DNA from 2 places in the Comamonas serinivorans genome. Region 2 is predicted to be linked to the other one. Evidence: riboswitches for the same ligand, from Rfam matches in the RefSeq annotation. Region 2 holds a riboswitch; the other holds the start of a gene.
What was found. A riboswitch is a leader RNA that binds a small molecule or an ion and turns the genes downstream of it on or off. The one in region 2 is predicted to bind S-adenosylhomocysteine.

Region 1 (15,780 bases), 1.4 Mb from region 2:
GCCGGCGGCCTGCAGCTGCGCCAGCTCTTCGCGCACGGACTCGCGCGTGGCGCCGATGCACGAGAAGTGCGAGGCCGCGGCCACGCCCTCGTCCTGGATCTGCCGCACCACCCCGAACGTGCCGGCCTGTGTGGAGCCGCCGGCGCCGTAGGTCACCGAGCAGAACTCAGGCTGGCGCACGTAGAGCTGCTGGCGCACGGTGCGCAGCTTCTCCAGCCCTTCGGGCGTCTTGGGCGGAAAAAACTCAAAGCTGATGGGCAGTTTCGTCATGCCGGTTCCTCCTCAGGCTTTCTGGGCGTACACAAAGAATTCACGGTTGCCGTCGCCGCCCTCGATGGGCGAGTCCAGCCATTGCCGCACCGGCAGGCCCAGCGCCTGCAGGCAGCCGCGGATGCGCTGCTCCACGTCGGCGTACAGGCTGGCGTCGCGCACGATGCCACCCTTGCCCACCTGCCCGGGCTGCAGCTCGAACTGCGGCTTGACCAGCATGAGCAGGTGCCCCTGCGGCGCCAGCAGCGGCACCAGCGCCGGCAGCACCAGGGTCTGCGAGATGAAGGACAGGTCGCCCGTGACGAGGTCGAAGCTCGGCGTCAGGTCCACGTCCTCAAAGCCCGCGCGGCGGCGTTGCTGGCGCGGGGCCGTGCCATCGGCCCGGGCCCGCGCCTTGGCAGCGCGTTCGGATTTGAAGTCCTCGATCTCGTGCTCCTTGGCGTCCTCGGTGTCGTCGTAGTCCTCGTCCACCACGCCCCCGTTGCGCATCCAGGCATAGGGCGCCACCGGCTGGGTGTCGTTGTCTTCTTCGTCCTCGACGAACTCGGACACCGCCTGTTCGGCGGCCTCGCGCAGGGACTCGGCGGTCATGCCGCGCGCATTCAGGCCTTCCACGCCGATCACGCGAGGGTCGTGGCGCAGGCGCTCGTGCAACTGCCCGTGGCCCACATCCACCCCCACGACCTGGGCCGCGCCGGCCTGCAGCAGGCAGTCGGTGAAGCCGCCCGTGCTCTGCCCCACATCCAGGCAGCGCATGCCGGCCACCTGCAGCCCAAGGCTGCGCAGCGCACCGTCGAGCTTGAGGCCGCCGCGCGAGATGTACTTGGCCTCATCGGCATCGAGCAGCTCGACCTCGGCGCCTTTGGGGATGTCGTCGCCGTTCTTGGCCACGCCAACCCAGGGCGCATGGGCAAACGCGCGCCAACGCACGCCGGCGGCGATCAGGCGCTGCGCCTGCGAGCGCGTGGCCGCGAGACCGGCCTCCACGAGATACACATCAGCACGCATGGGATTTGTCTGAGGATTGCAATGAAGGAAAATGGGGTATGACCATTTAGCCGTTTCATTTGAAACGACAGTGGCTACATACCCCATCCCAAATGTTGAAAACAAGGCTGCCAGCAAAGCAGCTGACCGGGGGCTGAACGGGGCTCCCCATGGCGGACGGGCAAACGGTGCGTCAGCACGCGCCTTGCGAAAGATCGCCCGACAGGCGCCTCGCGGCCACACGCGAGCCATCTGGTCCGGGTCCGCATCGGTGAACCATCGCCGGCACTGGCGCCCGCGCGCCGCAGCACAGCCGGCCACCTACCGCGGGCGGCTCGCAGCGTTCACGACCGCCGCAGGCGCGCCACGCGCTCACCGGCCAGGCCCCCAAGCGCATGCGACCGCATGCCATCCAGGGCACCCGGCACGGCCGCGCTCAGTAGCGGTAGGTCTCCGGCTTGTAGGGGCCTTCGGGCTTCACGCCGATGTAGTCGGCCTGGGCCTGGGTCAGCTCGGTCAGCTGGGCGCCGACCTTCTTCAGGTGCAGGCGCGCGACCTTCTCGTCCAGGACCTTGGGCAGCACGTAGACCTTACCCACGTCATAGGCGTCGGGGCGCGTGAACAGCTCGATCTGGGCCAGCGTCTGGTTGGCGAAGGAGTTGCTCATCACGAAGCTGGGGTGGCCGGTGGCGCAACCCAGGTTCACCAGGCGGCCCTTGGCCAGCAGGATGATCTTCTTGCCGTCGGGGAAGGTGATGTGGTCGACCTGGGGCTTGATCTCTTCCCACTCGTACTGCTCGATCGACGCTACGTCGATCTCGTTGTCGAAGTGGCCGATGTTGCAGACGATGGCCTCGTTCTTCATGGCCACCATGTGCTCGTGGCGGATGATGTCGCGGTTGCCGGTGGTGGTCACGAAGATGTCGCACTTGTCGGCGGCGTACTCCATGGTCACGACCTTGTAGCCTTCCATGGCGGCCTGCAGCGCGTTGATGGGGTCGATCTCGGTCACCCAGACCTGGGCGCGCAGCGCCGTCAGCGCCTGGGCGCAGCCCTTGCCCACGTCGCCATAGCCCGCGACCACGGCCACCTTGCCGGCGATCATCACGTCGGTGGCGCGCTTGATGCCGTCCACCAGCGATTCGCGGCAGCCGTACAGGTTGTCGAACTTGCTCTTGGTCACCGAGTCGTTGACGTTGATGGCGCGGAACTTGAGCGTGCCCTTGGCGGACATTTCGTTCAGGCGATGCACGCCGGTCGTGGTCTCCTCGGTCACGCCGATGATCTGGGCGCTCTTGCGGCTGTACCAGGTGGCGTCCTGGGCCAGCTTGGCCTTGATGGCGGCGAAGACGATCTTCTCTTCCTCGCTGCCGGGGTTGGCCAGCACCGACAGGTCCTGCTCGGCGCGCATGCCCAGGTGCATGAGCATGGTGGCGTCGCCGCCGTCGTCCAGGATCATGTTCGGACCTTCGCCGTCGGTGCCCTTGGCGCCGAATTCGAAGATCGCGTGTGTGTAGTCCCAGTAGTCCTGGAGCGACTCGCCCTTGATGGCGAACACGGGCACGCCGGTCTCGGCGATGGCGGCGGCCGCATGGTCCTGGGTCGAGAAGATGTTGCACGAGGCCCAGCGCACCTGCGCGCCCAGGGCCGTCAGCGTCTCGATCAGCACGGCGGTCTGGATGGTCATGTGCAGCGAGCCCGTGATGCGCGCGCCCTTGAGCGGCTGAGCGGCGGCGAATTCCTCGCGCACGGCCATCAGGCCCGGCATTTCGGTTTCGGCGATCTTGATCTCTTTGCGGCCCCAGGCGGCCAGCGAGATGTCGGCAATGCGGCTTTCGGCCGGGGCAAGCGATGCAGCAGGTGCATTCATGAGGGGGCTCCTAAACGAAGTTCAGACAAAGCCACCGCCCGCTGGGGAGATCAGGAAACAACTCACCGCACGAGAAGTGGATGAGCGTCGTTGCAAGAAGAAGGGTTCCGAGCCTCACGCCCGTGTGCGCCAGCCGGTGAACCCGGTCGGCCTGGGGCGCTGCAACGCTCCTCGGAACAAGGCCGCGATTATAGCCACGCCGCCCCGCGGCGCCAGGCCCGTGCACGCCGGTCGGCTCAGTCAAAATTTGTTGCAATTTACCGTTAAGCTGCACGCCATCTTTGCCTTGCCGTCACACCCCATGCCCCACCTCGCCCGCTTCTCCTCCCTGGCCCCGCGCTGGGCCCTGGCGGGTCTGCTCGCGCTGTGCGGCGCGATCGGCGCGCCAGCCGGTGCCCAGACGCCGGGGGCACCGGGCGCGGCCCCACCCGCCTCGGCCGGCGCGGCCCAGGGCACGCGCGTCACCCTGCAGGGCATCATGGGCAACAAGGCCCTGTTGGTGGTGAACGGCCGCACGGCCAAGGCGCTGAGCCCGGGCGAATCGCTGGGCTCGGTGCAGTTGGTGGCCGTGAAGGGCGAAGTGGTCACCATCCGCGTCGATGGCGCGCAAAGCGACCTGCACCTGGGCGAAACGCAAGCCAGCGTGGCCGGCGGGGCACCGCCCGTCGGGGGCAGCCAGATCAGCATGGCGAGCGACGCCAGCGGGCATTTCCTGGCCGAAGGCCTGGTCAACGGCAAGCCGACGCGCTTCATGGTGGACACCGGCGCCACCAGCGTGGCCATGAGCTTGGCCGACGCCGTCAAGCTCGGGGTGGACTACCAGAAGGGCCGGGCGGTCCAGGTCAGCACGGCCAATGGCGTGGCCCCGGCGTATGCACTCAAGCTGCATTCGGTGCGCATCGGCGATGTCGAGGTCTTTGACGTGGACGCGGTGGTCACCAGCCAGCGCATGCCCTACGTGCTGCTGGGCAACAGCTTCCTGAACCGCTTTCAGATGCGGCGCGACGCCGACATCCTGGTGCTGACGCGGCGCTGAAGGCCGGGCTTCCTGGCTTCCTGGCCTCCTGGCCTCCTGGCCTCCTGGCCTCCTGGTCAACTATCGAGGAATTTTCATCACCTAGTATGGCCACGCTTCCGTTTTAAATGAAACGGAAACCCAGCCATACTGCCTCAAACTCGCTCAAAGATGCCCGCTGCGCCCTGGCCCATGCCGACGCACATGGTGACCATGCCGTACTTCAAGCCATGGCGCTTGAGCGCGTGCACCACGGTGGCCGTGCGGATCGCGCCCGTGGCCCCCAGCGGGTGGCCCAGCGCAATCGCGCCGCCCAGCGGGTTCACCTTGGCGGGGTCCAGCGCCAGCGTGCGCATCACGGCCAGCGACTGCGCGGCAAACGCTTCGTTCAGCTCGATCCAGTCGATCTGATCGCGCGTGAGCCCGGCGTTGCGCAGCGCGGCCGGAATGGCCTCGATGGGGCCAATGCCCATGATGTGCGGCGGCACGCCCTTGGCCGCAAAGCTGACGAAGCGCGCCAGCGGCGTCAGGCCAAAGCGTTTCACGGCGGCTTCGCTGGCCAGGATCAAGGCGCCGGCCCCGTCGCTGGTCTGCGAGCTGTTGCCCGCAGTCACCGAGCCGCGCGCGGCGAACACCGGCTTGAGCCGGGCCAGGCCCGCCAGGCTGGTGTCGGGCCGCGCGCCCTCGTCCAGCACCACCTCGCGCTCGCGCGTCTGCACCTCGGCGCGCTGGAGGTCGAGCGCACGCTCGGTCACGGTGACGGGGCAGATCTCGTCGCTGAACTCGCCCGCCTCCATGGCGCGGATGGCGCGCTGGTGCGACTGCAGCGCAAACGCATCCTGGTCGGCGCGGCTGATCTGCCACTGCTGCGCCACCTTCTCGGCCGTCAGCCCCATGCCGTAGGCGATGCCGTAGTCGTCGACGTTGGCCGTGTTGGCGAACAACTGGGGCGACAGGCTGGGGGTGTTGCCCATCATGGGCACCAGGCTCATGCTTTCCACGCCGGCGGCGATCATCACCTCGGCCTCGCCCACGCGGATGCGGTCGGCCGCCATCTGCACGGCCGACAGGCCAGACGCGCAAAAGCGGTTCACCGTGATGCCGCCCACGCTCTTGGGCAGGCCGGCCAGCACCCCGGCCACACGCGCCACGTTCAGGCCCTGCTGCGCTTCGGGAATCGCACAGCCACAGACGATGTCCTCGATGGCGGCCGGGTCCAGCCCCGGTGCCTGCGCGAGCGCAGCGCGCAGCGTGTGGGCCAGCAGGTCATCGGGCCGCGTGTGCTTGAAAAAGCCCTTGTGCGAACGGCCGATGGGCGTGCGCGTGGCCGCAACGATGTAGGCGTCTTGAATCTGTTTCATGGTGCTTGCTCAGTCTGTGAGGGGCAGCGCGGGCACTGCCGGATGGCCGGGTTCAGGCCATCTGCGGCATGCCGATGCGGGGTTCGGCGGGGGGCGATGGGGTTCATGGGGCGTCGTGGAGTGGGGCCGGTTCGGTTGGCCACCTGCGGCCAGCGCTGAGACCCGCGTGGTTGAGCCAGCCCAGGCGCCCCCGCCACGGCGCACAGTCCGCCCAGCACGCCCAGGCCCGTCAGCACGGCGGCATCCGCCATCGGCCAGGCATCGATCGGCAGGTCCAGGACGCTGGCCCCCACGATCGGCAGGGCGAACGCCAGCAGCAGCCCCAGCAAGCTGCGTGCACTGCGGGCCTCGCGCTGCATGGCGGTCCGCCATCAATTGCGCACCGGCTTGCCGGTGGCCAGCATGCCCATGATGCGGGCGTGCGTCTTGGGGTGGCCCAGCAGTTGGCCAAACGCACGGCGCTCCAGCGTCATCAGGTACTCCTCGCTCACGCGCGTGCCGGGGTCCACGTCGCCGCCGGTGACCACGCCGGCGATCAGGCGCGCCACGTCGAAGTCGTGCTGGCTGATGAAGCCGCCGTCACGCAGGTTGACCAGCTGGCCGGTGATGGTGGCCTGGGCGTCGCGGCCGCCCACGGCGAACAGGCGTTTGTGGGGCGCGCGCCAGCCGGCGGCGTGCATGGCCTTGGCTTCGGCAATTGCCACGTAGAGCAGCTCGTCCACATTGGCGACGATGGTGTCGCTGGGCAGCAGGTAGCCCAGCGCGCGGCTTTCCAGCGCCGAGGTGCCCACCTTGGCCATGGCGGCGGCCGTGAAGCCCTCGCTCAGGAAGTGCAGCAGGTCCTTGTCGGTGCTGGTCTGCGCGTTCTCAAACGCCCGGCGCGCGATGTAGGTCAGCCCGCCACCGCCGGGCACCAGGCCCACGCCCACCTCGACGAGGCCGATGTAGCTCTCAAGGGCCGCCACGCGCTTGGCGCAATGCACCAGCATCTCGCAGCCGCCGCCCAGCGCCATGCCGCGCACAGCGGCCACCGTGGGCACCTGGGCGTAGCGCAGGCGCAGGAACAGCTGCTGCAGCTCCTGCTGCATGGCGTCCACCAGGTCCGCGCCGCCCGCCACGTAGCCGGGCAGCATGGCCTCCAGGTCGGCCCCGACCGAGAACGGATCGCTGCCGGGCCAGATGACCAGGCCATTGAACTCGGCTTCGGCCAGGTCCAGCGCGCGCGACAGCGCCTCGCCGGCCTGCGGGCTGATCACGCGCATCTTGGTCTTGAGCGTGGCGACCAGCACCTCGCCATCGGGCGTCCAGGCGCGCAGCGTGGCGTCTTCGAAGAGGGTGTGGCCCCCACGCTCCCCGGCTGTGCTCGGGGCCTCGCCCAGCAGCAGCTCGGGCACCAGCTGGCGCTGGTACACCGGCAGTTCGCGGCGCGGCACAAAGCGCTGCTTGGCCGCACTCCACGAGCCCTGCGCCGTGTGCACGCCGCCGGCTTCGGCCACGGGGCCGCTGAACACCCAGTCGGGCAGCGGCTCGCTCGACAGCGCCCGGCCGGCGTCGATGTCGGCCTGCACCAGGCGGGCGACTTCCAACCAGCCCGCCTCCTGCCACAGCTCGAACGGGCCCTGCTGCATGGCAAAGCCCCAGCGCATCGCCTGGTCGATGTCGCGCGCCGACTCGGCGATGTCTTTCAGGTGCACGGCCACGTAGTGGAAGGCGTTGCGCAACACGGCCCAGAGGAAGCGGCCTTCGGCGCCGGTGCTGGCCTGCAGCAGCTTCAGGCGCTCGGCGGCCGGCCGCTTCAGCATGCGGCCATAGACCTCGTTGGCCTTGGCGCCGCTGGGCACGTAGTCGCCCCGCCGGGCATCGAAGCGCAGGATGTCGCGGCCTGCCTTTTTGTAGAAGCCCGCACCGGTCTTCTGGCCCAGGTTCCCCAGCTCGATGAGCTTGGCCAGCACGGCCGGCGTGCCATAGCTGGCGTAGAAGGAATCGGTGTCCGCGTTCAGGTTGTCCTGCAGCGTGCGGATGACGTGGCCCACCGTGTCCAGCCCCACCACGTCGATGGTGCGGAAGGTGCCGCTGGGCGCGCGGCCCAGGCGCTTGCCGGTCAGGTCGTCGACCACGTCGAGGGTCAGGCCGGCCTTCTCTGCCTCGATCACGGTGGCCAGCATGCCGGCCGTGCCAACGCGGTTGGCGATGAAGTTGGGCGTGTCCTGGGCGCGCACCACGCCCTTGCCCAGCGTGCGGATGGCGAAGTCCTCCAGCGTGTCGAGCACGGCCGCGTCGGTGTCTGGCGTGCCGATCAGCTCCAGCAGGCGCATGTAGCGCGGCGGGTTGAAGAAGTGCACGCCGCAGAAGCGGTGCTTGAGCGCCTCGGGCAGCACCTCGCCCAGCGCATGGATGGACAGGCCCGAGGTGTTGGTGGCCAGGATGGCGTGCTTGGCCACCTGCGGCGCAATCTTGGCGTACAGGTCGCGCTTGAAGTCCATGCGCTCGGCGATCGCCTCGATGATGAGGTCGCAGCCCTTGAGCTTTTTCAGGTCGTCGTCGTAGTTGGCGGTCTCGATCAGCTCGGCATCGCTCGCCAGGCCCAGCGGCGCCGGCTTGAGCTTGGCCAGGTTGGCCACGGCGCGCTCGGCGATGGCGCTGGGCCGCCCCGAGCCAGGGTGAGCCCCCGCGGGCAGCGAACCAGACGCAGTCGGGCGCGTGGGGGCATCGGCCCCGCTGGGCCGCCCCTCGACGCTTTTCAGGTCGAACAGGATGACGGGCACCTGGACGTTGACGAGATGGGCGGCGATCTGCGCGCCCATCACGCCCGCGCCCAGCACGGCCACTTTGCGAATGGGAAAACGGTTGCTCATGAAAGGGCTTTCTCTCGGCAGGCGGTCAAGCCGCCGCCTCGGACATTCAGTGAAATGGGGTATGGCACCATGTGCGTTTACTTTGAAACGGCAATGAGCCCATACTGCATCAGTTGACGCGCTGCCAGGTTTGCGTGCGGAAGAAGGGCCCCAGGGAGCCGCGCACCTGCAGCTTGGCGCCGCCCTCGATGGGCGTGAGGCGCAGGCCGTAGTCGCTGCCCTTTTCCGGGTCGAGGATGCGGCCGCCTTCCCACACGTCGCCCTCGCCCTTTTTGGCGCCCCGGATGATCTCCAGGCCCACGATGGGCTGGTCCTTGCGGGCATCGGTGCACTTGTCGCACACCGCCTTGGGGTCGGCCCCGGCGCGCAGCACCTTCTCGATGCGGCCCGTCAGCACCTGGCTGGCGCCCTCGCCCTGCGCCTCGATGCGCACCTGCGCCTTGGGCTGGCCGTTCTCGTCGACGCTGCGCCAGGTCCCCACCGGGGTCATCTGGGCGCTGGCGGCAGCCGCCGTGCCGGCCCACAGCAGGCCCAGGGCCAGGCGCGCCAGCAGGGTGGATTCAGTCGGTGTCATGCATGTCTCCGTCGGTTGGGCTCTGGGTTTTGCCACCATCATTCAGAAGCAGTATCTGCCTTCTTTCGATTCACATCAAACGGTAAAAGGCTGATACTGCAGGCCATCAAGCCAGTGCGGCGTCGGTGTCGAGCAGGTTGGCCACGCCCGAGCGCGCGGTCTGCATGCGACTGGCCACCTCGGGGAAGAGGCGTGCCACGTAAAAGCGCGCCGTCTGCAGCTTGGCGGTGTAGAAGGGGTCGGTGCTGCCGGCGGCCAGGGCCGTTTGCGCCACCTTGGCCATGCGCGCAAACAGGTAGGCGTAGACCAGGTGCCCCGCCACGCGCAGGTAGTCCACGCTGGCGCCGCCCGCCTCGTCGGGGCTGGTGAAGGCCTTGAAGCCCAGCTCGGTGGTGAACTTGGTCAGCTTGTCGGCCAGGAAGGCCAGCGGGTTGATGAACTCGGCCATGGCCTCGTTCACGCCCTCGGCTTCGATGAAGGCCGCCACCTCTTTGCCGAACAGCTTGAGCGCCGCGCCCTGATCGCCCAGCACCTTGCGGCCCAGCAGGTCCAGCGACTGCACGGTGTTCGTGCCCTCGTAGATCAGGTTGATGCGGGCGTCGCGCACGAACTGCTCCATGCCGTTTTCGTGGATGTAGCCGTGGCCGCCGAACACCTGCATGCACTCGTTGGTGGCGATGAAGCCGTTGTCGGTGACGAAGGCCTTGGCGATGGGCGTGAGCAGCGCGACGAGCTGGTTCGCCTGCTTGCGGCGCTTCTCGTCGGGGTGGTAGAGGTGCTCGTCGACCAGCAGCGCGCAGTACACCAGCAGCGCACGGCCGGCCTCGGCATAGGCCTTGGCCGTCAGCAGCGAGCGGCGCACGTCGGGGTGCACGAGGATGGGATCGGCCGGCTTGTCCTTGGCCTTGGGGCCCGACAGGCTGCGCATCTGGATGCGCTCCTTGGCGTAGGCCAGCGCATTCTGGAACGCCACCTCGGTCAGGCCCAGCGACTGGTTGCCCACGCCCAGGCGTGCGGCGTTCATCATGATGAACATGGCCTGCAGGCCCTTGTTCGGCTCACCCACCAGCGTGCCCGCCGCGCCTTCGAGGCTGATCTGCGCCGTGGCGTTGCCGTGGATGCCCATCTTGTGTTCCAGCCCCGTGCAGTAGATGGGGTTGCGCGCGCCCAGGCTGCCGTCGTCGTTCACCAGGAACTTGGGCACCACGAACAGGCTGATGCCTTTGCTGCCCTTGGGCGCATCGGGCAGGCGCGCCAGCACCAGGTGCACGATGTTCTCGGCCATGTCGTGCTCGCCGGCACTGATGAAGATCTTGCTGCCGGTGAGGCGGTAGCTGCCATCGGGCTGGGGCTCGGCCTTGGTCGTCAACAGCCCCAGGTCGGTGCCGCACTGCGGCTCGGTCAGGCACATGGTGCCGGTCCACTCACCGCTGGTGAGCTTGCCCAGGTAAGTCTGCTTCTGCGCGTCCGAGCCATAGGCATGCAGGGCCTCGTAGGCGCCGTGCGAGAGACCCGGGTACATGGTCCAGGCCTGATTGGCGCTGTTCAGCATCTCGTACAGGCACTGGTTGGCCACGAAGGGCAGGCCCTGGCCGCCGTACTCGGGCTCGCACGACAAGGCCGGCCAGCCGCCGGCAACGAACTGCGCATACGCCTCCTTGAAGCCCTTGGGCGTGGTGACGGTGTGCGTGTCGCGGTCCAGCGTGCAGCCCTCGCTGTCGCCCGACAGGTTCAGCGGCTGCGTGACCTCGGCCGCGAACTGGCCGGCGCCCTCCAGCACGGCGTTCACGGTGTCGGCATCCAGCTCGGCATACCGCGGGATGGCCTTGAGGCGCTCGACCGAATCAAAGACTTCGTGCAGCAGGAACTGCATGTCGCGCAGGGGGGGCGTGTAGCTGGGCATGGGGGTCTCCGGAAGAAAAAGGGACAAGAACGCGGGGCAAGGGGCGGGCCAGGCCCCTGATCAGGCTGGCATAACCGCAGCAGCGGGTATGGCCAGGTTGTCGATGTCAACGGCACCGTTTTGAAGCAATACCCGACGAAAACCCGTGCGGGCGCGCTCGATGGAGCCGGGGCTGCGCATGAAGCGCGCCTCGTGGTGCAGCGCCAGGATCAGCGCATGGATCTCGAACAGCATCTGTTCCAGGTCGGCCTCGGCATGCAGGTGGCCTTCGTCGCGCGTGATGCGCAGCGCGCGCTTCATCGCCGCCAGCCAGTCGCTCACCATGCCGTGCAAGGCATCGCGCACGGGGCCGGGCCGGTCGTCGAATTCGGCCGCCCCGCTGATGTACAGGCAGCCCTTGTGCAGCTCCACGGCCGTCAGGCGCATCCAGTTGTCGAACAGGGCCTGCAGGCGCGGCAAGCCGCGCGGCACGGTCAGGGCCGGCTCGAACACATCGCGCGAAAACCGCTGGTGGTACTCGCCGATCACGGCCAGCTGCAGCTCTTCACGCGAGCCGAAGTGGGCAAACACGCCCGATTTGCTCATGTTGAGCGCGTTGGCCAGCACACCGATCGACAGGCCTTCCAGCCCCTGGTGCGCCGCCTGCGCCAGCGCCATGTCGAGGATGGCCATGCGCGTCTGCTCGCCTTTGCTGGCCGCCACGGGCGCGGGCGCAGGGCCTCGCCCTGCCAAGCGGCGGGCGGCGGAACGGGTCGCGGGTGAAACGGTGTCGGTCACAGGTACAGAATAAAACGAACGATCGTGCTATTTTGAAATGAAGCCTTGCCCTTGCCAAGCCTTCCGTGCCTGGGGGAAACCCGATGACACCCCATTGCGGGACGCGGGCTTGACCACGTTGTGCGCAAGTTTTGGCAACACCCTCAGTGAACGCCCTCGTCAGCACCTTGCGCGGCGCGGGCTGGGCATGCGCAAGCCAACGATCCTCGCGGAGGCTGTTCAAAGGGTTGCCCACGCCTTTGAACACCAGAACAGTACGCCCTGCCGCCAAGCCGAGGCAGCAGGGCCCGGCGCTGAGTGGTTGAGCGCGCGTGCTGGCTGTCGTGTTTCGCAAAACTGGGTTGAACCGGCGCGCCCCCCGGACATCGACGTGCCCCATCGGCATCGTCCGCGCCAGAGCCTCGGCGGCTGAACCTGCCCGGTCCCCCGGTGGCGATGGGTCGCCACCCGCTCTGCGCTACGATGTAAGTATTTGTCACTCGACCAGCCCGCATGCTGAAGCACCTCATCGCACTGACCGCCGTGCTGCTCACGGCCTCACCCAGCTGGGCCATCAACCAGTGCATCGGCGCCAATGGCAAGCTGGTGTTCCAAGACACCCCCTGCGTCCAAGGTCGGGGTGGCCCCATCCAGGTGAAGCCCGCCAGTGGGCGCGCCCCCTTGGCCATGGCGCCCGCCACAACCGCCTCCTCATCGGCCCCCGCGCAAACTGAAGCGGATCGGCTCAATGCCTCGGTGGCGGCCAGCCAGAAAGAGCGACGCAAGCTCTCGTTGGAGCGACGAGGCGTTCCCGATGCCGATGCGGCTGTCTTTGCGCACCGTGATGCCTGCCGGGCCGAGCAAGCTCGCCTGGAGGCCGAGAAACGCAGCGCGTACAACACCCTGCGAGGGCAGGTCTACGCGTCTCAGAAAGCCAGTGAGCAGGCCGCCTCTGCCGCGCGCTGCGACACGAAAGACCGTGAACTGGTCAACGACCACAACACGCTGCTCCAGGAATGTCAGGCGCTCGGCGGCTGTCCCGGTGCGACGCCGATGTGAGCGCCCGGCCAAGCCGGTATGACACGCGGGAACCGGCTGCGCTTCGGCCCGTGCGGCCTCAGGGCATCGGCGTTTTGTGTGCGTGACCCAACGCCGAATGGCGACAACTGGGCAGCCCACCACCGTTTGTGGTAGACTCTCAGCTTCGCGTGATCGCATGTCACACGCTTTTTGGGCCGATCCTGATGGATGGGCTTTGTTCTTGACGTGCTCCACGTGCCTGATCAGGCACACCGGCAGGTTCACCGGACTTGCCTTTTGACCGCTGTGCAGCGGTTCCCGTTTGAGTCCATCCACTTCCACCAGCGACAGGTTCGTGCTGTCGCCGGGCTCTCAGCCCACCCCCATCGGGGACGACGACGCCTCGTTGTCGATGCCAAGCACCCACGGCCATGCGACCGGTGATCGCCGGCCTTGCTTCAAGCCCCCCTGTTTCACGTCACTGGCCGCCGCTGAACCATGCCCGTTGCGCATGACGTTGCTTCGCCGGTCCTCCAAGGAGACGAATGTCCAAAGAAGAACTCATTGAAATGCGCGGCCAGGTCGACGAAGTCCTGCCGGATTCCCGTTTTCGCGTCACGCTGGAAAACGGCCACCAGCTCATCGCCTACACGGGCGGCAAGATGCGCAAATTCCGCATCCGCGTGCTCGCAGGCGACAAGGTGTCCGTCGAAGTCTCGCCCTACGACCTCAGCAAGGGCCGTGTCACCTTCCGGCATCTGGAGCCCCGCGCTGGCGGTGCACCCAGGCCGCAATACCGCAAACGCTGACGCCGCTGCATTCACTTTCACTCACCACACGTTTCATGAACAACAAACTCTACGTCGGCAACCTCGCCTACTCGATCCGCGACGAGGATCTGCAAGACCTGTTCGCGGCCTATGGCCAGGTTCAGTCCGCCAAAGTCATGATGGACCGCGACTCGGGTCGCTCCAAGGGCTTCGGCTTTGTCGAAATGGACACCGCTGAAGAAGCTCAGGCCGCCATCGAGGGCCTGAACGAGCAATCCGTGGGCGGCCGCAACCTGGCCGTCAACATCGCCCGCCCCCGTGAAGAGCGCCCCCGTGGCAACTTCGGCGGCGGCAACGGTGGCCGTGGCGGCTACGGCGGTGGCGGCTACGGCGGTGGCGGCGGCTACGGCGGTGGTGGCTATGGTGGCGGCGGCTACCGCTGACCCGACTCACCCCTGAATCAATGCCTGCGCCCCGTGCGGCAGGCGCAAGAAAACCTGGCGTCCTGCGTGGCGTCAGGTTTTTTTCATGGCGATTGCGCGCCTGCCGCGTAGCCCTGTCCGGGCACGGCTGGCGTGGACGGCCCGCCGCCTGCGCCGGACCATCGCCCGTCCCTAGCGGCACGTTCGCCGGCAACTTCGCGCCGGCACGCTCATGGGACAATCTTTGCCCGCCCCGCTGCAGCCTGGCCAAGCACTCACGCCTGGCCGGCGCAGACTGCGTTGGCGCCCCATCCCGCAGGCTGGCCTCAGGCGCCAGCCGCAGACCTCTTGAAGAAAGGATCCCCCATGCCCTCGTTTGACACCGTGTGTGAACCCGATCTGGTGGAAGTGAAAAACGCCGTCGACAACTCGGCCAAGGAAATCGGCACGCGCTTCGATTTCAAAGGCACCTCGGCCGCCATCGAGCTCAAGGACAAGGAGATCACGCTGATCGGCGACGCCGACTTCCAGCTGGTGCAGATCGAGGACATCCTGCGCAACAAGCTCACCAAGCGCAACGTCGACGTGCGCTTTCTGGACAAGGGCACGGTGCAGAAGATCGGCGGCGACAAGGTCAAGCAGGTCATCACCGTCAAGAGCGGCATCAGCAGCGAAGACGGCAAGAAGATCCAGAAGCTGGTTAAGGAGAGCAAGCTCAAGGTGCAAGCCGCGATTCAAGGCGACGCCGTGCGCGTGACCGGCGCCAAGCGCGATGACTTGCAAGCCGTGATGGCCCTGCTGAAGAAGGACATGGCCGATCTGCCGCTGTCGTACAACAACTTCCGCGATTGAGGGGCGGATCCAGCACTTCACGGAGTATCGACCTATCGCCGTTTATGATAAAACGGCAGTAGCCCGATACTCCACACTCCGACACCGATCACGGGTTGGTGCACCGCGTCAGCCATCCCCCGTGACAGCCCCCAACGGCAAGCGCTGGCTTGCCGTTGTCGTTTGCGGATGGCGCTGCGCCTGAGCGGTGCCCGTTGCGGGCCCACGACGTGACCGCCGCCATGGCATCACATGGCCCCTCCACGCTGGTCACGCCGGGAAGGCACTCGATGACGGCTCGAGCCTGAGCGATCCCTCTTGGCGACCTGGCGTGCATCGCGCCGCACCAGGTTCTTGACCGGCACGATGCCCGAGGACGTTTTCCTCATCCTGAGCGAAACCGTCTCCAGCGAGAACCTCAGCGACTCTGCGCCCCCTGCCCCACCGCGTGCCGACCGGGTTCAGTCGGCTCCGGTCACGCGCAGCACTTCTTCGGGCGTGGTGATGCCTGCGCGCACCAGGCGCTCGCCGTCGTCGCGCATCAGCGTCATGCCGTGGCTCAGGGCCAGGTCGCGCACCTTGGCCTCGGCCGCCTGCTGGTGGATGAGGGCGCGCATGGCGTCGTCCACCACCAGCATTTCGAACACACCGGTGCGACCGGCGTAGCCGGTCTTGCCGCAGCGCTCGCAGCCGGCGCCGCCGCAGTCGGTGCAGGTCTTGCGCACCAGGCGCTGCGCCAGCACCCCCAGCAGCGACGATGACAACAGAAAAGGCTCCACGCCCATGTCGATCAGGCGCGTGATGGCGCTGGCCGAGTCGTTGGTGTGCAGCGTGGCCAGCACCAGGTGACCGGTGAGCGAGGCCTGGATGGCGATCTGCGCGGTCTCGAAATCGCGGATTTCACCGATCATGATGACGTCCGGGTCTTGCCGCAGCAGCGCGCGCAGGGCCTTGGCGAAGGTCATGTCGATCTTGGCGTTGACCTGCGTCTGCCCCACGCCGGGCAGCTCGTACTCGATTGGGTCCTCGACCGTCATGATGTTGTTGGCCGCGGCATCGAGGCGCTGCAGCCCCGCGTACAGCGTGGTGGTCTTGCCCGAGCCCGTGGGGCCGGTGACCAGCACGATGCCGTGCGGCCGGTGGATC
Region 2 (15,780 bases):
GGCCAGCACCTTGCGCGCCTGCTCGCCCACCACCTCGTCCTGCAGGATGGCCGGGTAGCCGCCCGCCAGGTCCCAGGTCTGGAAGTACGGTCCCCAGTCGATGTAGCGCGCGATCTCGGCCAGGTCGAAGTTCTGGAACACGCGGCGGCCCAGCGCGTTCGGGCGCACCGGCGACCAGGTCTCGAAGTTGACCCGCGTGGCGTTGTCGCGGGCCTTGGCCAGCGGCCACAGCGGCGTGGTCTTGCGGTTGGCGTGTTGCGCGCGTGCCTTGTCGTAGTCGGCCTGCACCTCTTGCAGGTAGGCCTCGCGGCCGTCCCCCAGCAGGCTTTGCGCCACGCTCACACTGCGCGAGGCATCGGGCACGTACAGCACGGGGCCGTCGTACTTGGGCGCGATCTTCACGGCCGTGTGCACGCGCGAGCAGGTGGCGCCGCCGATCAAGAGCGGAATCTTCTTGATGCGGAAGTAGTCGTCCTTGTCCATCTCGCCGGCGACGTACTGCATCTCTTCGAGGCTGGGCGTGATCAGGCCCGACAGGCCGATGATGTCCGCGCCCTCGGCCTTGGCGCGTGCCAGGATCTCGTGGCAGGGCACCATCACGCCCATGTTGATGACCTCGAAGTTGTTGCACTGCAGGACCACGGTGACGATGTTCTTGCCGATGTCGTGCACGTCGCCCTTGACGGTGGCGATGACGATCTTGCCCTTGCTCGACACGTCCAGGCCGGCCGCTTCCTGCTGCTTCTTCTCTTCCTCGATGTAGGGGATGAGGTGGGCCACGGCCTGCTTCATCACGCGGGCCGACTTGACCACCTGGGGCAGGAACATCTTGCCGGCGCCAAACAGGTCGCCGACGATGTTCATGCCGTCCATGAGCGGGCCTTCGATCACGTGCAGCGGCCGGCCGCCCTGGGCGAGGATCTGCTGGTAGGCCTCTTCCGTGTCGTCGGTGATGAAGTCGGTGATGCCGTGCACCAGCGCGTGCGACAGGCGCTCGCCCACGGTCTTGGGGTGCTCGGGCGTGCCGCGCCACTCCAGCTTCTTGCTGTCGTCCTTGGCGGCGCCCTTGGCGCTGTCGGCAATCTCGAGCAGGCGCTCGGCCGCGTCGGGGCGGCGGTTCAGCACCACGTCCTCGACGCGCTCGCGCAGCTCGGGCTCGAGGTCGTCGTAGACGCCGATCATGCCGGCGTTGACGATGCCCATGTCCATGCCCGCCTGGATGGCGTGGTAGAGGAACACGGTGTGGATGGCCTCGCGCACGGGGTCGTTGCCTCGGAAGCTGAAGCTCACGTTGGAGACCCCGCCGCTCACCTTGGCGCCGGGCAGGTTCTGCTTGATCCAGCGCGTGGCCTCGATGAAATCGACGCCGTAGTTGTTGTGCTCCTCGATGCCGGTGGCGATGGCGAACACGTTGGGGTCGAAGATGATGTCCTCGGGCGCAAACCCCACCTCGTCGACCAGCACGCGGTAGGCCCGCTCGCAGATCTCGATCTTGCGCTGGTAGGTGTCGGCCTGGCCTTTTTCATCGAAAGCCATCACCACGGCAGCCGCGCCATAGCGCTTGATCAGCGTGGCCTGGTGCTTGAAGGGCTCGACGCCCTCTTTCATGCTGATGGAGTTGACGATGCCCTTGCCCTGCAGGCAGCGCAGGCCGGCCTCGATGACCTCCCACTTGGACGAGTCCACCATCACCGGCACCCGGGCGATGTCGGGCTCAGAGGCGATGAGGTTCAAAAAACGCACCATGGCGGCCTGGCTGTCCAGCATGGCCTCGTCCATGTTCACGTCGATGATCTGGGCGCCGTTCTCGACCTGCTGGCGTGCGACGGACAGCGCCTCTTCGTACTGCTCGTTCAGGATCAGCCGCGCGAACGCCTTGGAGCCGGTGACGTTGGTGCGTTCGCCCACGTTGACGAACAGCGTGTCCTCGTCGATGAGCAGGGGCTCCAGGCCCGACAAGCGCATGGGCGGCACGGCCGGCGCGGAAGACGTGGGGGAAACGGGGGAAGCAGACATCACACTCACCTGCAAAAAACCGACAAGCAACACAACAGGTGAGCGCCGTTGACACCACGCGCCAGCGCAGGCGTGGCCGGCGCGACACGTTCCGCACCAAGCCTGACAGGCCCGGCCAGGCAAGGCCTGGGCCAACTGCAGCGCTCCTTGGTGCGAAGCCGGTGATTTTAGTCCGCCTGGCCGCCGCGCGCTCCGCGGCCGCAGGCGGGCGTTCGCCACCGGCCAGGCACGGCATCTGCGGCCTGCGCTGACGCCTAAAGCACAGCCTCGGCCGCCCAGGCTTGCAAAGCTGGCCGGGCAGTGAACCCGCGCACGGCATGCCCGCCGTGCCCGTCCCTCGTCAGCCGTCGGTTTTTGCCAAGGACCTCGCCATGAGCCTCACTCGCCGCCAAGCCTGCACCGCCCTGGGTGCCGGCCTGCTCCACCCCGCCCTGCAGGCCGCCGAATCGGGCTGGCCCAGCAAATCCATCAAGGTCGTCATGCCCTACACCCCCGGTGGCGGCGCCGACGAAAACGCCCGCGCCGTGGCCGATGAACTGCAGCGCATCCTCAAGGTGCCCGTGGTGGTCGAAAACCGGCCCGGCGCGGTGGGTGCCATCGCCGCCAGCCACGTCATCGCTCAGCCCGCCGACGGCTACACGCTGCTGGTGGCGCCGACCTCGGTGCTGGTCGTCAACCTCGTGACCGTCAAGGACCTGAGCTACGACCCCTTCAGGGACCTGACGCCCGTCCATGGTCTGAACATCTCGGCCCCGTTCATCGTCGCCCCGGCCAACACGGCGTTTGCCGGCCTCAAGCAGGCGCTGCAACAGGCCAAGGCCGCAGGCCGGCCGCTCAACATCGGCAACTACACCGAGGGCTACAAGCTGCTCGCCACCTGGGTGACCTCGCTGGAGGGCGCGCCCGCCACCCACATCACCTACAAAGGCCCGGCCAACATGATGATCGACCTCGTTGGCGGCCGGCTGGACCTGGGCCTGTGCGACGCCACCAGCGCCGTGGAGCTGATCAAGGCCGGCAAGGTCAAAGCCCTGGTACAGACCGGCGCCACGCGCGATGCGCAAGCGCCCGATGTGCCCACCATGAAGGAGCTGGGCTACGCCGAGCTCGAGTCCTACGTCTGGAGCTCGCTGTCGGCCAAGGCTGGCACGCCGGCCCCCATCGTCGACGCCCTCTCGCGCGCCACGGCGCAGGCCCTGAAGTCGCCCACGGTGCAGCGGCAGATGCAGGGCAAGCCCGGCACCACGCTGGACTACGGCCCGGCCGACATGCTGCAGTTCCAGCGCCGCGAGCTGGCCCGCTACCAGAAGATGGCCGCGCTGACACAGAAAAGCTGAGCCACGGCCTGTCCCAACCCGCTGCGCGACCACGCCCACTTCCGGTGGGCCGGCTCGCGCGCCCGGCGGTCTCGTTCACCCTGTTGTCGACACGACGGTGGAACTGCGGCCACACTGCGCCATCCAACACAGCCTTGCGCCCCGCTTCACGCCTTCATCCCATGGTCACCCTGACGATTTCCCCCCCGCTTCCGCTGCGCGCCCTGGGCGCGGGCGCGCGCACCTGTGTCCGCGCCGGCGCCCTCGTGGCGGCGCTGGTTCTGGCCGGCTGCGCCAGCGGCCCCCTGCGTGTGAACACCGAGGTACAGGCCTTCAGCGCCCCTGCGGGCACCGCGGCCCCGATGCAGTGGCAAGGGGCTCGCTACCGTTTCGACGTGCTGCCGTCGCAATCGCGGCTGGACCTCGCGCCGCTGCAGGCCATGACCCAGGCCGCGCTGGACCGCCACGGCCTCGTGCGCGACGACGCGTCGGCCAGCCTCGCGGTGCAGGTGTCGGCCAGCCTGCGCACCGCCTGGGTCGACGACTGGGGCCCGGGTGGCTGGGGCCCCTGGGGACCGTGGCGTCCCGGCTGGCGGTTTGGCCTGGGCTACGGCTACCCGGGATGGGGTTGGGGCGGCGCCTACATGCCGCCCAGCACCTACCTGCGCGAGCTGCGCGTGGCGATCCAGAACCTGAGCACCGGCCAGACGGTGTACGAAACCCGCGCCCGCAACGAAAGCCCCAGCGGGCTCAACGACGCCATCTTCGCGGCCATGCTGAACGCGGCGTTGAAGGACTTTCCGAACGCCGCCGCCGGCGTGCAGACCGTGGTGACCGACGTGCCCACCGAGCCCGCGCCCAGCGCCAGGCCAACCGGCACCGCGCCGACGCCTTCGGCGCCAGCCACGCCTGCGCTGCCCGCTGCGTCCGCCGCCACCAACCCGCGTTGACCCACTGCCCCGCGGGTTGACGGGGTAGCGGGGGTACATCCACCGCATGAGGCCCGGTCGCTGCAGCCCTGCCCGCGCGCCAACCCGGTCATCAGATGCTGGCCACCATACGTTCGGATTCCGAGTATGACCATCTGTCCGTTTACCTTGAAACGGACACAGCCTCATACCTCTGTCTGCGTCTGCTCCAGCAGGTTCAGAGTGAATCAAACCCTCAGGACTGTTGCCCCTCCCGCCGAGGCACAGGCCGCGTGGCGGGTCTCCACCCTGCGCCGGGCTCGGCCTGCAGCGTGCCACCGTTGGCGAGGGGTCGAGGTGATGCCAGCGCGCCCGTAAGGGGGCGGTATCGGGCGCACTGAGGAGGCCCCGGCTTGACGGCCTGTGCGTCCAGGCGCACGCCGTCGCCGACGCCACCTCGCGCCAGCAAAGGGCTCGGGGGATGGGTGGCCGTCGCGTTGTCGTCCACCGGACTGGGCAGTGCCAGTCCTGTCGGCACAGGCTCGTCTCCCAAGCCGCCGCGCGAGGGATTCGCGGGGTTGTCGGTGGATGCGCCCCGGGTGCCTTCTGCGCCCGCCGCGCCAGGCAAGCCATTGGCGCCGCTCAGGCAGCACCTTCGTGAATCGGCGAGTTCCCCTGCTGCCGGGTGTTGCCCGCCTTGCCGCGGGAACGGCTGCGGTTCACGCGGCGGCACCCCGGTCCCCACTGCCGCAGATCACGCGCGGCGGGTCCGGTCGCTCACACGAACCCGATCCACCGCCCCGCCAGCAGCACCGCTCCCCACAGCAGCAGCGACAGGGCCGCACGCAGGCGCTGGCCGGCCGTGGACGGCGCCCCACGCCGCAGCGCCGCCCAGGCGGGACCGCGGTGTTGCCAGGCCACGTTGAGCAGGGCCAGGGTCAGCAGCGCCAGCTTGGCCAGGAAGGCCGCATTGCCCAGGTAGTCGTGCGGCCGCACGCTGAACAGCCAGACGCCGGTGAGCAGCGCCAGCACCAGCCCCTGCGCCGCGGCGCGCGGCAACACGTCCAGCAGCACGCGCAGGCGCTCGGCAGCCGTGCCGGCAGCAGCCGGCGGCTTGTGGCGCAGCACGGCCACGTCCAGCGGCACGATGGCGCCGATCAGCAGCCCCAGACCCAGGATGTGCGCCGCGTTCACGACCAGGTAGGCGGTGCCCGAGCCCTGCAGCCAGCGCGCACCGGGCCACGCTGCCAGCAGGTTCAGCAGGTCGTCCATGGACAGGCTCGTGCGCGGGTGCGCGGCTCACCGGCCCAGGCGTTCGGGGTACATGTCGTAGTGCTTGCCGTCCAGCGTGATGCGCACAGCCTTCATGTGGCGCTGGCTGTGGTCCTTGGAGCGGTTGCCCAGCACGGTGATGGCATCGCCGACCTTGGCCGACTGTCCGGTGAAGCCGGACCGCTCGGTCTGCGACGGGTTGCCCAGGTCGACTTGCCAGGTGACGCCGTCGGCCTTGACCAGGAGCATGGGGTGCGGCGGCGCCATGGCAATGGCTTCGAGGGTGCCGGTCAGCGTGGTCTGGTCACCGTCGGCCCAGGACCAGCCGTGATGCGCCCAGGCGGCGGCGCTGGTCAGCAGGGCAGCCAGCCCCGCGGCCCCCAGCAGTTGGGTGTGGAAACGGCGTCGTGGCAGAGTGGGCATGGCCAGTCCTTGTCGCAGCAGGGAAAGCACAAGCCTAAAACGGATGCGCCCGGGCCGGATGGCCCGGCCCCGCATCTCCCGCGCCCTGCGGGTGAATGGGCCGCTGGCCCAAGCTGGCTGGCGACGACAACCCGCGCCATGCAACCCGCGCCCAGCCACGGGCACCAGGACCGACAGCGCGCCTGGCCCACCCAACGTTGGCGTGAACACCCCGCCAGCAGGCGTCGGCTTCGACAGGCCGCTCCTGTGAACATCCGGGCTTGTGACGCCAAAACGGCATTCAGAGGCAAATCATCAAGGGGTATGCATCCATTATCGTTATATTTTCAACGGGAATTGACCCGTACTACCCTCAACGCTTCAGGCGCATCTCCGCGGCGCGCGCGTGGCCCTGCAGGCCCTCGCCATAGGCCAGCACGGCGGCCGTCTGGCCCAGCACCTGCGCGCCGGCTTCGCTGACCTCGATCAGGCTGGAGCGTTTCTGGAAGTCGTACACGCCCAGCGGCGACGAAAAGCGCGCCGTGCCGCTGGTGGGCAGCACGTGGTTGGGGCCGGCGCAGTAGTCGCCCAGGCTTTCGCTGGTGTAGGCGCCGAGGAAGATCGCGCCCGCGTGCCGCAGCAGCGGCTCCCAGCGGTGCGGGTCACGGCTGCTGACCTCCAGGTGCTCGGGGGCGATGCGGTTGCTGATGGCGCAGGCTTCGTCCATGTCACGCGTCAGGATGAGCGCGCCGCGCCCATTGAGGCTCTTGGCGATGATGTCGCGGCGCGGCATCTCGGGCAGCAGGCGGTCGATTTCGCGCTGCACGGCGTCGATGTAGGCCGCATCGGGGCACAGCAGGATGGACTGCGCCAGCTCGTCGTGCTCGGCCTGCGAGAACAGGTCCATGGCCACCCAGTCGGGCGGCGTGCTGCCGTCGGCCAGCACCAGGATTTCGCTCGGGCCGGCGATCATGTCGATGCCCACCTGGCCAAACACGCGCTTCTTGGCGCTGGCCACGTAGGCGTTGCCCGGCCCGGTGATCTTGTCCACCTTGGGGATGGTGGCCGTGCCATAGGCCAGCGCGGCCACGGCCTGGGCGCCGCCGATGGTGAAGGCGCGCGTGACGCCCGCCACGTGGGCCGCGGCCAGCACCAGCGGGTTGCGCTCGCCGCGCTGCGGGGCGGCCGAGCCGGTCTCGCCGCTGCCGCCGGTGGCCACGCTGCCCTTGGCCGGCGTGGGCACCACCATGATGATTTCGGCCACGCCGGCCACGTGGGCCGGCACGGCGTTCATGATGAGGCTGCTGGGGTAGGCGGCCTTGCCGCCCGGCACGTAGATGCCCACGCGGTCCAGCGGCGTCACCTTCTGGCCCAGCAGCGTGCCGTCTTCGTCGCGGTAGCTCCAGCTCTCGCCGTTGGCTTTTTTCTGCGCCTCGTGGTAGCGGCGCACGCGGTCGGCCGCGGCCTGCAGCGCGCGCTGCTGCTCCACCGGCAGGCTGTCGAACGCTTGCTTGAAGTCGGCCTGGGTCAGCTCCAGATCGGCCATGGCCTGGGCCTGCAGGCCGTCGAAGCGCGCCGTGTAGTCCAGCACGGCGGCGTCGCCGCGCTGTTGCACGTCGGCCAGGATGTCGGCCACGCGCTGCTCGATGGCGGCGTCCTGGTCGGCGCTCCAGTGCAGGCGTTCGGCAAAACGCTGCTCGAAATCAGCCTGGGTGGTGGACAAACGCAGGGGCAAGGCGGTCAGGGTCATGGTCTGGCGGTGCGGGCGTGGGCGAGCGCAGGACAGCGCATGCAGCGCCGGCGCCGCCTGCCGCGGTGCAGTGGGCAAGGCAATCTGCGATTGTCGCACCGCACCGCTCATCAGGCGCTGGGTGCGGTCACCCCAGCAGCCCAAGGCCGGCGCGGCCTACGGACCCGCTGGCCAAGTCGGGGGCGCTGCCGTTGTCCGCTCAGTGCTCGAACACCTGCTCGGCTCGCCGCCACACCGCCAGGTCCTCCCCGCCTATGATCGGCCCCCTGCCGCATGGGCCGTGGCCACGGCCTTCGCCCTCGCACGCGGCCCGCCTTTGCTTGCTACCGAGCCCACCATGCCCGCTCGTCCTCCCTCACCCTCGCGCCACGCCCCCCGCAGCCCGCGCACACCCCGCCGCGCCAGCCCGGCCTCGCGCGAGCCCACGCGGCTGCTGTGCTTCAACAAGCCCTATGGCGTGCTGAGCCAGTTCACGCCCGAAGGCCGCTGGCAGGGGCTGCAGGATTTCATCGCCATGCCCGGCGTCTACGTGGCCGGCCGGCTCGACGCCGACAGCGAAGGCCTGCTGCTGCTGACCAACGACGGCGCACTGCAGGCGCGCATCGCCGACCCGCGCCACAAGATGGCCAAGACCTACTGGGCGCAGGTGGAGGGCGTGCCCAGCGAGGCCGCGCTGCAGGCGCTGCGCAACGGCGTGCTGCTGAACGACGGCCCCACCCTGCCCGCGCAGGCGCGCCTGCTGCCCGAGGCGCCGGCGCTGTGGCCCCGCAACCCGCCCATCCGCGTGCGCCAGCACATCCCCGACTGCTGGCTGGAGCTGGTCATCCGCGAGGGCCGCAACCGCCAGGTGCGCCGCATGACGGCCGCCGTGGGCCACCCCACGCTGCGCCTGGTGCGCGCGGCCATCGGGCCGCACACGCTGGCCGGCCTGGCCCCCGGCGCCTGGCGCGAGGCCGATCCGGCCGGCTGAAGTGCCTCACTCCGGCGGCGCCCCGGATGCGACCGCAGGCCCGCCATGCCGCAAACGCCGGGCGCCGGTTTGCCACACGACGGGCACGCCATGGCAGGCGCAAAGTGCGAAGGGGTGGAGGCACATCGGGGTGTCGCTCGCCCAGGCGGCCAACCGTTCATGCACCCTGCGCCCGTGCTTCGAGGTCGCATCCGGCCAGGGTCTGGTGCCAAGCCGACAGCGGGTCCGAGCGCCGCGGCCGCGTCAGCTGGCGCGCCCTGCTGCAGAAGCTGGGGCCTGATCGACACAGCGACAGCAGCACCGAGGTCCGCGCAAATGGCCCTCGCAAGCACCGCCATGGACCGAGGTATCAGCCGTCGTCGATCAATTTCAGATCGGTCAACACCCCATACTGGCTTGCCAGTCAGCGCTTGCCATCGAGCGCGATGCGCACCGCGAGCGTGGCCAGCGCCGTGCCCATGACCCAGCGCTGCACCAGCTGCCAGCGCGGCCGCGTGGCCAGGAACACGGCAATGCCGCCGGCCGTGAACACGACCAGGCCATTGATGGCGATGCTGAACACGATCTGCACGGCCCCCAGCACCAGCGACTGCGCCAGCACGTGGCCCTGGCCTGGCGCGATGAACTGCGGCAACAGCGACAGGTACATGATGGCGATCTTGGGGTTGAGCAAGTTCGTCACCAACCCCATGAGGAACAGCTTGCGCGGGCTGTCGGCAGGCAGCCGGCGCACCTGAAACGGCGAGCTGCCGCCGGGCCGCAGCGACTGCCAGGCCAGCACCAGCAGGTAGGCCGCGCCGCCCAGGCGCAGCGCGTCATAGGCAAAGGGCACGGCCATCAGCAAGGCCGTGATGCCCAGCGCCGCGCACAGCAGGTAGAACAGGAAACCCACGGCCACGCCCAGCAGCGAGATCAAGCCGGCGCGGTGGCCCTGGCTGATCGAGCGCGAGATCAGGTAGATCATGTTGGGCCCCGGGGTCAGGGCCATGCCCAGCGACAGCAGGGCGAAGGCAATCAGGTGGTGGGTGTCGGGCATGGGGCCTCCAGGGCGCGGCCCGCAGTGTAGTCCCGGCTGGACGTGGCGGCCGGGCCTGGCGCCGAACGGTCGCGGGCCACACGCGTGGGTGCAAACCGCCCCCAGGCTGGCTCGACAGCACGACACGGCGTTACCGCGTGGCGTTACCGCGCGGCGGCACCGCTCAGCGGCACAATCGCCACATGTCGCACGTCCACGAAATCTCCCTCAATTCGTCCCTCAACCTGCCGCGTCCGCTGGTGCTGGGCTCCACCTCGCGCTACCGGGCCGAGCTGATGCACCGGCTGCGCTTGCCCTTCGAGGTGATCGGGCCCGAGGTGGACGAGACGCCGCTGGCGGGCGAGCTGCCCGGCGCCCTGGCGCTGCGCCTGGCGGTGGCCAAGGCCCAGGCGGTCGCGCGCCAGCGGCCCGACGCCGCGGTCATCGGGTCGGACCAGGTGGCCGACCTGCATGGCGAGCCGCTGGGCAAGCCTGGCACGCACGAGCGTGCGGTGGCGCAGCTCACGCGCATGAGCGGGCAGACCGTGCGGTTTCACACCGCCGTGGCCGTGGTCTGCCAGGACATCGGCTTTGTGCAGCACGAGGTGGCGGAGGTGGCCGTGCGCTTTCGCACGCTGACGGAGGCCGAGATCGAGCACTACCTGCACGCCGAGCAGCCCTACGACTGCGCCGGCAGCGCCAAGAGCGAAGGCCTGGGCATCAGCCTGCTCGACGCCATCGACAACGACGACCCCACGGCCCTCATCGGCCTGCCGCTGATCCGCACCTGCCGCTTGCTGCGTGCCGTCGGCATGCCCATCTGACCCAGTATCTAGCATTACCGATGACGCACTCAACGGAAAATCCCGATACTGCCGAAGTTTCTTCATCCCCCAGCGAGCAACCAAGCCCGCGTGCGCCGGGGCGCCTGGTGCTGGTGCCGGCGCCGCTGGACTTCGGCTGCGAAGCGGGTGTGCCCATCACCGAGGTGCTGCCCCACGGCGTGCTGCACACCGCCTCGCAGATCACGCACTGGGTGTGCGAAAACGCCAAGACGGCCCGGGCCGTGCTCAAACGCATCGGCGAGGTCTGCCCGCTGGCCGTGCCGCTGCAGCAGATGCAGATCAGCGAACTGCCGCGCGCCGCGCACAAGCAGGGCGACCACGACGGCACCCACGAGGCCGGCCGCCAGACCGAGGCCGCGGCCCGCGCCTGGCTGGCCCCCACCCAGCAAGGCCTGGACGTGGGCCTGATCAGCGAGGCCGGCATGCCCGCGATTGCCGACCCCGGCAGCGCCGTGGTGCGGGCCGCACATGCCCTGGGCGTGCCCGTGGTCGTCCTGCCCGGCCCGGTGTCGCTGCTGCTGGCGCTGGCCGCCAGCGGCCTGAACGGGCAGAGCTTTGCCTTCATCGGCTACCTGCCGCAGGACGCCAGCCAACGCAGCACGCGCATCAAGCAGCTGGAGGCGCACGCGCTCAAAACCGGGCAAACGCAGATCGCCATCGAAACCCCGTTCCGCAACGCCGCGCTGCTGCAGGCGCTGGTGCAAGGCTTGCAGCCCAACACGCGGCTGTCGCTGAGCTGGGGCCTGACCCTGCCGGGCGGCCACACGCGCAGCGGCAGCGTGAGCCAGTGGCGCAGCTGGCTGCGCGCCAGCGGGGCGAACGCCGAGGCGAATGCCGTGGCCCTGCCCAGCAAGCACGACCCGGCCGTGTTCGCCTTCGGGCGCTGAGTCGGCCCAGGGTCTGCGCCAGCCTGGCACCCGCCGCGGGGCGCGAACCGGCGTGGCCCCCGCGGGCCACGCAGCCGATGCGCAGCCCTCACCGGCGGCTCGGGGTGGTCGCAGGTGACCACGCGGTTTGTGTTGACACGGCCTGTGTACCGCCTACGCGTGTCCTCGCGTGCGCCATTCGCCTGCGCATACTTGTCACGGGACGCCGAAGCAAAGTGACCGTGAAGGAAGCTGCTCCGCGCGGTCGCGGCAAAAAGGCGAGGCGCCAAGTTGGCAACACGGTGCACCCCCTGAACGGCCGGCGGTGAGGGGCGCACCAATGGCTGCGTTTGCCCAGCGCGTCAGCGCGTCCTCACAGCCAGTCGCGCGTCACTCGGCTGGCGCCCCGTCGGCCTTGAGCTGGGCGTCCTGCCAATCGGCATAGGTTTGCAAGCTGCCTTGCACCAGCCAGCTGGTGCGGCCGTTGGCGATGCGGCCGCACACCACCGACGCGGCGGCACTGGGGCTGCTGAAGGCGTGGTCCTCGGCAAACCGGCAGTGGTCGGCCCCGTCGGCCTGCAGGATGCCGCTGGCCACCAGCTGTTCAAACAGCCCCTGGTAGCCGCTGATGCCGCCGATCCAGCTGCCGCGTGCGCGCGAGCCCTGCTGCACCACGAACTCGCCATCCACCTCTTTGGCGAAGGCCTGGATGCCATGGCGCGGCACGCTCATCTCGAAGCCTTGCGCGTCGGCCACCGGCGGGACGGGCAAGGTGGACGGCGCCCGTCGCGCCTCGTGCAGAAAGTCGAAGCCCAGCACGGGCAGCACGGTGCGGATCTGGTCGAGGAAGTACGCCATGTCGGCGCGGTCGGACTCGGGCAGCGCCCCGTAGTCGTGCGCCGTGCCGTTGGACACCACGCAGCGCCCCGCAGCCGTGGCGATGCCGATGAGCTTGCTCTCCAGGTACTTGGCGTGCGCCTTGGTCAGGTTCATGTCCTTGCTGGTGACCAGGCACACGCGCTCCCAGAAGTCCTTGCCGCCCCTGCCGTCCGGGGTTTCGGGCCGGTTGTGCTGCTTGAGGCGCTCCGCCACATCGTCGGATTCACCGATGTAGACGCGCGTCAGCAAGGCGTTGTCGGGATCGGGGCCGATCAGGAAGTAGATGCCGGTGCGCGCGCACTCGGGCCGCCGCACCACCTCGGCCAGCTTGCTGCGCGGACCGGTCAGCACGTGGCCGGTCCAGTTCATGATTTCTGCGGTCAGCAGGCCATTGGAAGACCCGTCCACCAGGAACAGGCGAATGCTGCGGCCGATGCTCATGGCTTGCCTTGTGTCATCTTGAATGGGGGTATAAGCTCATTGCCGTTTTTTCATCAACGGCAACCAACCCATACTGGCTGATGTTCAAACCGGATTCAGCCAGTCTCCGGCGGGCTCACCGCGCACCGGCCGACCGATCGACACGTAGGTCAGCCCGTGGCGGGCGACCACGGCGGGGTCGTACAGGTTGCGGCCGTCGAACACGATGCGGTCTGTCAGGGCCTGGGCCAGCTCGTCGAAATCGGGCACGCGAAAGCTCTGCCACTCGGTCACGATGGCCAGGCAGTCGGCCCCCTGCAGCGCGGCCATGGGGCTGTCCACCAGGCGCAGGTCGGGGCGCTCGCCGAAGATGCGGCGGGCCTCGGCCATGGCCACGGGGTCATGCGCCTGCACGGTGGCGCCGGCCTGCCACAGGGCCTGCAGCAGGTTGCGGCTGGGCGCTTCGCGCATGTCGTCGGTGTTGGGCTTGAAGGCCAGGCCCCAGACGGCGACGGTCTTGCCGGCCAGCGACCCGCCCCGGGCCGCGTAATGCGCACTGATCTTCGAGAACAGCACCTCGCGCTGGGCGCGGTTGCGTGCCTCCACGGCGTCGAGCAGCGTGGGCTCGAAGCCGGCCTCTTGTGCGGTGTGGATGAGGGCCTTCACGTCCTTGGGAAAGCAGCTGCCGCCATAGCCCACCCCGGGGTAGATGAAGTGGTAGCCGATGCGCGGATCGCTGCCGATGCCGCGGCGCACGGCCTCGATGTCGGCCCCCATGCGCTCGGCGATGTTGGCGATCTCGTTCATGAAGCTGATCTTGGTCGCCAGCATGGCGTTGGCGGCGTACTTGGTCAGCTCGGCGCTCTTCACGTCCATCACCACGATCTTGTCGTGGTTGCGGTTGAAGGGCGCGTACAGCTCGCGCAGCTGGGCTTCGGCCCGCGGGCTGTCGGTGCCGACGATGATGCGGTCCGGCCGCTGGCAATCGGCCACGGCGGCGCCCTCCTTGAGGAATTCGGGGTTGGAGACGACGTCGAACACGTGGTCGGCACCGCGCTCGGCCAGCACCTGGCGCAACACCTGCGCCACCTTGTCGGCCGTGCCCACGGGCACCGTCGATTTGTTGATGACGGTGCGGGGGCCATCCATGTGCGTGGCGATGGTGCGCGCGACGGCCAGCACGTACTGCAGGTCGGCGCTGCCGTCCTCGTCGGGCGGCGTGCCCACGGCCAGGAAGATGACGGGACTGCGGCGCACGCCCTCGGCGGCATCGGTGGTGAAGTCCAGCCGGCCGAGCTGCTGGGTGCGGTGCACCAGCGCCTCCAGGCCAGGCTCGTGGATGGGCATGCGGCCGGCCTGGAGGCCCGCCACCTTGTCGGCGTCCACGTCCACGCAGAGCACGTGGTGGCCGGCATCGGCCAGCACGGCCCCCTGCACCAGGCCCACGTAGCCGGTGCCAAATACGGTGACTTTCATGTGCGGAAAAACTCCCTGTACCAATCCACGAAGCGCTGCACGCCGACGGTCACGGGCGTGCCGGGCTCGAAGCCGACCCAGTCGCGCAGGGCACGCGTGTCGGCCGAAGTGGCCTGCATGTCGCCCGGCTGAATGGGCAGCATGCGTTTGTTGGCGGTGACGCCCAGGGCGCGCTCGATGGCGGCGATGTAGTCCATCAGCACCGTGGGCTGGCTGTTGCCGATGTTGAAGATGCGGTATGGGGCCGTGCTCGTTCCCGGATTGGGCACCATGGCGTCGTACTGGGCATCGGGCGTGGCGGGTTTGTCCAGCACGCGCAGCACCCCCTGGACGATGTCGTCGATGAAGGTGAAGTCGCGCACCAGCTGGCCCTGGCCGTAGACGTCGATGGCCTCGCCCGCCAGCATGGCGCGCGTGAACTTGAACAAGGCCATGTCGGGCCGGCCCCAGGGCCCATAGACGGTGAAGAAGCGCAAGCCCGTCGTCGGCATGCCGTAAAGGTGGGCGTAGGTGTGCGCCATCAGCTCGTTGGCCTTCTTGGTGGCCGCGTAGTAGCTGATGGGGTGGTCGACGGCATCGCGCTCGGCATAGGGCATCTTGGCGTTGCCGCCGTAGACGCTGGAGCTGCTGGCATACACCAGGTGCTGCACGGCGTGGCGGCGGCCGTTCTGCAGCACGTTGCCAAAGCCCAGCAGGTTGGCGTCGGTGTAGTCGTCGGGCTGGTCGATGGAGTAGCGCACGCCGGCCTGGGCGGCCAGGTGCAGCACGCGCGTGGGGCGCGTGGCGTCGAACAACCGGGCCATGCCGTCGCGGTCGGCCACGTCCAGCCGCTCGAAGCGGAAGTTCGCGGCATGCGGGTGCGCCTGCAGCTGGGCCAGCCGCGCTTGCTTGAGCGAGACCTCGTAGTAGGCGTTGAGGTTGTCGATGCCCACGACCTGGTGGCCCTGGCCCAGCAGCTCGCGCGCGCAATGCATGCCGATGAAGCCCGCCACGCCGGTGACCAGCACCGTGCTCATGGCTGCGCCCCCGGCACGGTCTGCGGGGGCACCCACACGAAATGGAACGGCATCGGTGCCGCGTCAACAGGCATTTTGGAAGAAGGTATGGCCATGCTCTCGTACTCTTTGTAACCAGTCTGGGGCAATACTGCGGCCCACCAGCCCGCGTCACGGGCACGCGACACCAGCAGCAGGCCCCGCCCTGTGGCACGCGCCTGCTGCAGGGCCTGGGCCACGCAGGCCGCCGGCGTGCGACCTGGCAAAGGCGCGCAGCCGCGCGCCTGCACCTGGGGAAACTCGGACCGCATCATGGCCGCCAGCATGTGGTCGGCGCCCACGATGTCGCCACGCCCGTCGTAGCCCGCCTGGCGCAGCCGGGCCGCCAGCTCGGGCACCGGAAAAGTCAGCTCGTCGGCCTCGCCGGGCTTGTCCTGGTTGCGTGCACCGGCCACCCAGGGCCGCGCCGTCGCCATGGCGAAGAAGATCAGCGCGAACACCAGCACCGCCCCGGTGTACAGGCCGCCGCGCGGGTTGTCGTCGGCCTGCAGCGACGGGCGCCAGACGAAGAACGCCAACGGCACCACGGCCACCAGGGGCAGCAGCCAGCGCTCCTTGAAGTTGCTCACATCGCCCAGCACGACCATGGC

Region 1: another riboswitch for S-adenosylhomocysteine. It lies ahead of ahcY (adenosylhomocysteinase); the one in region 2 lies ahead of metH (methionine synthase).

The regions. Positions count from the first base shown of each region.
Region 1 covers NZ_CP021455.1:4,206,528-4,222,307, forward strand. The annotation lists gene metF (methylenetetrahydrofolate reductase [NAD(P)H]) at 1-270, opposite strand, end outside; gene CCO03_RS18010 (TlyA family RNA methyltransferase) at 283-1,278, opposite strand; gene ahcY (adenosylhomocysteinase) at 1,694-3,127, opposite strand; S-adenosyl-L-homocysteine riboswitch at 3,203-3,306, opposite strand; gene CCO03_RS18020 (retropepsin-like aspartic protease family protein) at 3,429-4,163, shown strand; gene CCO03_RS18025 (acetyl-CoA C-acyltransferase) at 4,298-5,503, opposite strand; gene CCO03_RS18030 (hypothetical protein) at 5,500-5,862, opposite strand; gene CCO03_RS18035 (3-hydroxyacyl-CoA dehydrogenase/enoyl-CoA hydratase family protein) at 5,875-8,358, opposite strand; gene CCO03_RS18040 (DUF2147 domain-containing protein) at 8,468-8,932, opposite strand; gene CCO03_RS18045 (acyl-CoA dehydrogenase C-terminal domain-containing protein) at 9,039-10,835, opposite strand; gene CCO03_RS18050 (TetR/AcrR family transcriptional regulator) at 10,896-11,507, opposite strand; gene CCO03_RS18055 (hypothetical protein) at 12,105-12,650, shown strand; gene infA (translation initiation factor IF-1) at 13,157-13,420, shown strand; gene CCO03_RS18065 (RNA recognition motif domain-containing protein) at 13,456-13,824, shown strand; gene CCO03_RS18070 (YajQ family cyclic di-GMP-binding protein) at 14,170-14,655, shown strand; gene CCO03_RS18075 (GspE/PulE family protein) at 15,096-15,780, opposite strand, start outside.
Region 2 covers NZ_CP021455.1:1,110,954-1,126,733, reverse strand. The annotation lists gene metH (methionine synthase) at 1-2,016, opposite strand, end outside; S-adenosyl-L-homocysteine riboswitch at 2,050-2,171, opposite strand; gene CCO03_RS04715 (tripartite tricarboxylate transporter substrate binding protein) at 2,388-3,353, shown strand; gene CCO03_RS04710 (DUF4136 domain-containing protein) at 3,515-4,282, shown strand; gene CCO03_RS04705 (hypothetical protein) at 5,018-5,512, opposite strand; gene CCO03_RS04700 (DUF6152 family protein) at 5,540-5,935, opposite strand; gene hisD (histidinol dehydrogenase) at 6,288-7,664, opposite strand; gene CCO03_RS04690 (pseudouridine synthase) at 8,002-8,634, shown strand; gene CCO03_RS04685 (LysE family translocator) at 9,038-9,670, opposite strand; gene CCO03_RS04680 (Maf family nucleotide pyrophosphatase) at 9,853-10,473, shown strand; gene CCO03_RS04675 (SAM-dependent methyltransferase) at 10,494-11,381, shown strand; gene CCO03_RS04670 (GIY-YIG nuclease family protein) at 11,751-12,680, opposite strand; gene CCO03_RS04665 (UDP-glucose dehydrogenase family protein) at 12,765-14,135, opposite strand; gene CCO03_RS04660 (NAD-dependent epimerase) at 14,132-15,151, opposite strand; gene CCO03_RS04655 (ArnT family glycosyltransferase) at 15,148-15,780, opposite strand, start outside.